2 regions of the Streptomyces sp. NPDC051452 genome follow, and region 2 is predicted to be linked to the other one. Evidence: riboswitches for the same ligand, from Rfam matches in the RefSeq annotation. Region 2 holds a riboswitch; the other holds the start of a gene.
What was found. Region 2 has a riboswitch for glycine ahead of gcvT (glycine cleavage system aminomethyltransferase GcvT). Riboswitches for the same ligand answer to the same signal wherever they lie in the genome.
Positions count from the first base shown of each region.

Region 1: it holds a riboswitch for glycine, as region 2 does, so the genes downstream of both, gcvP (aminomethyl-transferring glycine dehydrogenase) here and gcvT (glycine cleavage system aminomethyltransferase GcvT) in region 2, are expected to answer to the same signal.

Region 1 covers NZ_JBITEB010000019.1:10,495-12,689, forward strand. Annotated here, with positions in the region: gene ACIBA9_RS32385 (DNA polymerase IV) at 1-367, shown strand, start outside; gene ACIBA9_RS32390 (PRC-barrel domain-containing protein) at 289-660, opposite strand; glycine riboswitch at 780-874, shown strand; gene gcvP (aminomethyl-transferring glycine dehydrogenase) at 1,050-2,195, shown strand, end outside.
Region 2 covers NZ_JBITEB010000023.1:83,786-85,980, forward strand. Annotated here, with positions in the region: gene ACIBA9_RS35560 (AAA family ATPase) at 1-677, opposite strand, end outside; glycine riboswitch at 851-943, shown strand; gene gcvT (glycine cleavage system aminomethyltransferase GcvT) at 1,101-2,195, shown strand, end outside.

The sequences.
Region 1 (2,195 bases), on a different contig from region 2:
TCCGTTGCCGTTGGTGGTGAGACCCGAGTCCGCCGAGTCCGCCGCCGAGCCAGGCGAGTCCGCGTCGAGCCGCGGTGGGGAGGGCTCTGCGGACGGCCGTGCGGAAGGTCCTGGGAAGGGGCCGACGGCCCTGCGCGACGACGGTACGGCCTCCTCGCCCGAAGGGCGGCTTCCGGCCGACGAGGCGGACGAGAGACGGGTACGGGAGGGGAAGGGGTCACCTGCCGGGAGTCAGGCCGCCGGCGGGCGTCGGGGGGTGGGAGCGGTAGGGCGTCCCGGCGGGGCGGGTCAGGTTTCCTCCGTGCCGGCCAGCCTGCCGAAGTCGTGGTCCGGAAGTGGGGGTGAGGGGGCCACGTCCAGGCCGTAGTGGTGGTAGAGCTGGAGTTCCTGCTCGGGGGAGAGATGGCGGCCCACGCCGAAGTCGGGGGCGTCCTTGATCAGGGCGCGCTCGAAGGGGACCTGGAGGGCGCCCCCGACCAGTTCGCTCGGCTCCAGGGGCACGAAGGCGTCACGGGAGAACAGGCCGGTGCGTATGGCCGCCCACTCGGGCACGCCGGTGGCGTCGTCGAGGTACACCTCGTCGATGGTGCCGATCTTGGTGCCGTTGCGGTCGAACGCCTTGCGGCCGATCAGGTTGCGCGGATCGATGTCGGTCTGCACGGTCCCTCTCCCTCCACGTGGTCGCAACTCATCCGTAAGCACTACGAAAGAGCACATTGGGGGAGGCGGCCACTCGAAGACCCGGCCGTTGACCCCGCTGGTAGGCTGAGAGCGGCTGCTGACCCCGTGCGGGAGAGTCCTCCGACCACCTCGGAGGCGCCGAAGGAGCAAATCCTCCCCGGAATCTCTCAGGCTCACGTACCGCACGGACGAGGTCACTCTGGAAAGCAGAGCGGTTGTCGATGGCTTCCGCTCTCACCGACGGGGAAAGCCGGGGCCCTCGGGCGCCCGGTGAAGCTCTCAGGTTGAGATGACAGAGGGGGAGGCCGTCGGGGCACCCGAGCCGTGGTGCCCCCCGAAGGTCGTGTCAGACCAGGAGGCCTCCGCAAATGACCGCCCATCGCATTCCGCTCTCCGAACTCGAGCAGGGTATTCCCTTCGAGCAGCGCCACATCGGGCCCGACCCGGAGGAGCGGGCCAAGATGCTCGCCCAGGTCGGTTACGGCTCCCTCGACGAGCTGACCGCGGCCGCGGTGCCGGACGTCATCAAGAACGCCGAGGCGCTGCGCCTGCCGGGTGCCCGCACCGAGGCCGAGGTGCTGGCCGAGCTGCGCTCGCTGGCCGACCGCAACCAGGTCCTCGGTTCCATGATCGGCCTCGGCTACCACGGCACCTTCACGCCGCCCGTCATCCTGCGCAACGTCATGGAGAACCCCGCCTGGTACACGGCGTACACGCCGTACCAGCCGGAGATCTCGCAGGGCCGTCTCGAGGCCCTGCTGAACTTCCAGACCATGGTCGCCGAGCTGACCGGTCTGCCCACCTCCGGCGCCTCCCTGCTGGACGAGGGCACGGCCGCCGCGGAGGCGGTGGCGCTGTCCCGGCGCATGGGCAAGAACAAGAAGGGCCTGTTCCTGGTCGACGCGGACGCACTGCCGCAGACCATCGCCGTCATCGAGACGCGCGCCGAGCCGACCGGTGTCGAGGTCGTCGTCGCCGACCTGGGCGACGGCATTCCGGCCGAGATCGCCGAGCGCGAGATCAACGGCGTGCTGATCCAGTACCCGGGCGCCTCCGGGGCCGTGCGGGACATCAAGCCGGTCATCGACCGGGCGCACGAGCTGGGCGCCGTCGTCACCGTCGCCGCCGACCTGCTCGCGCTGACCCTGCTGACCTCGCCCGGCGAGCTGGGCGCGGACATCGCCGTCGGCACCACCCAGCGCTTCGGCGTGCCGATGGGCTTCGGCGGGCCGCACGCGGGCTACATGGCGGTGCGGGAGCAGTTCGCGCGCAGCCTGCCCGGCCGGCTCGTGGGCGTCTCCGTCGACGCCGACGGCCACAGGGCCTACCGGCTCGCCCTGCAGACGCGTGAGCAGCACATCCGCCGCGAGAAGGCCACCAGCAACATCTGTACCGCACAGGTGCTGCTCGCCGTGATGGCGGGGATGTACGCGGTCTACCACGGGCCCGAAGGCCTGAAGACCATCGCGCGGCGCACCCACCGCTACGCCACGATCCTCGCCGAGGGCCTGCGG
Region 2 (2,195 bases):
AAGCCGATGCGCCGCACGGCGTCCGCCGCGGCCCGGTCCAGCAGGACCGCCGAGCCGCAGCCCGGGGGCAGCTCGCCGCGTCCGACCGCGCCGAGCAGCCGCGCGGCCGTACGGCGGTGACGGCGGAAGGCGTAGCGGGAGACGCGCCGGCCGCGCTCGCGCTGGCCGTCCCGGGCGGCCTCGGGCGCCACGTCGAGCAGCAGCAGATGCAGGGTGCCGCCGCGGCGGCGGACCTCCCGGGCGAGCCAGGCGCGCACCCAGGCCTGGGTGCCGCAGTCGTGCACGACGACGCCCTCCTCGGTACGCAGCGCGCGGCGCAGTCCCGCGTAGTGGGCGAGGCGGACCAGGGGGCGGTAGAGGGCGTAGGGCAGGGCCCGGGGCAGTCGGGCCGCGAAGCGGTCGCGGACGTCCTGGGAGTCGACACGCGGGCCGCCGACCGCGCGGTTCATCAGCGTGGACTTGCCGCTGCCGGGCAGGCCGGTGACGACCACGACGTCCCGGGGGCCGAAGAGCAGGGCGCGCGGGCCGCGGCCGCCCCGGTTGCGAAGGTCGCGCACGACCGGGGCGGGGCGCTCCGAGGGGTACTCGCGAGCGGGGGCGGACGGCTGCCCGGGCACCGCGCCGCCGGTCGTGGTGGCTGCTGCGGTGACGTACGCCGTGGTCCTGTTCACCGTGATCGTCCTCCCCCTGTGAACCCGGTCAATCTCATGCCCGCTTCATGTAAAGAGAAGGTAATGGGAGAGGTCGGCGGTTCGGTTCGCGTACAGCCACAGCCCGGTTACAGATGCGGGCCCTGACGTGCGGGGGTGCGGCGTGCAATGATGTGCCCGCCAACTGCATACCGGCCGTTTGAATCCGCGCGGGAGAGTCCCCAGGTCACTGGGGCGCCGAAGGAGCAAGTCCCTCCCTTGAATCTCTCAGGCCCCGTTACCGCGCGGGCGAGGCACATCTGAAAAGCGGACCGTCGCGACGGCGGTCCCACCCAAGGTGCAAGTCCTGATCGTCCCGGTGGCGGTCGTGGCGAACCTCTCAGGTTCCGATGACAGATGGGGAGGAACTTTCCTCGCCCGTCCTGTGTGCCCTTGGGAGACGACCGACCGATGAGCAGCACCGAACCCACCGAACCGCGTCATACCGCGCTGGACGCCCTGCATCGCTCGCTCGGCGCGACGATGACCGACTTCGCCGGCTGGGACATGCCCCTGCGCTACGGCTCCGAGCGCGACGAGCACCTCGCGGTGCGCACCAAGGCCGGCCTGTTCGACCTCTCGCACATGGGTGAGATCACCGTCACCGGTGCCGAGGCGGCCGCCCTGCTGAACTTCGCCCTGGTCGGCAACATCGCCTCCGTCGGCGTCGGCCGCGCCCGGTACACCATGATCGTCCAGGCCGACGGCGGCATCCTGGACGACCTGATCGTCTACCGGCTCGCCGAGACCGAGTACATGGTCGTGGCCAACGCCTCCAACGCCCAGGTGGTGCTGGACGCGCTGACCGAGCGCGCCGCCGGCTTCGACGCCGAGGTCCGCGACGACCGCGACGCCTACGCGCTGATCGCCGTCCAGGGCCCGCAGTCCCCCGGCATCCTGAAGTCGCTGACCGACGCCGACCTGGACGGGCTGAAGTACTACGCGGGCCTGCCCGGCACCGTCGCCGGTGTCCCGGCGCTGATCGCCCGCACCGGCTACACCGGCGAGGACGGCTTCGAGCTGTTCGTGCGGCCGGAGCACGCCGTGGCGCTGTGGCAGGCGCTGACCGAGGCGGGCGCGGGCGTCGGCCTGGTCCCGTGCGGCCTGTCCTGCCGGGACACCCTGCGCCTGGAGGCCGGCATGCCGCTGTACGGGCACGAGCTGAGCACCCGGCTGACCCCCTTCGACGCCGGGCTCGGCCGGGTGGTCAAGTTCGAGAAGGAGGGCGACTTCGTGGGACGCGAGGCGCTCGCCTCGGCCGCCGCCAAGGCCGAGCAGAACCCGCCGCGGGTGCTCGTCGGGCTGATCGCCGAGGGTCGCCGGGTGCCGCGCGCCGGATACCCCGTCGTCGCGGACGGCCAGGTGATCGGCGAGGTCACCTCCGGTGCCCCCTCCCCCACCCTGGGCAAGCCGATCGCCATGGCCTACGTCGACGCGGCGCACGCGGCGCCGGGCAGCGCGGGCGTCGGCGTGGACATCCGGGGCAGCCACGAACCGTACGAGGTC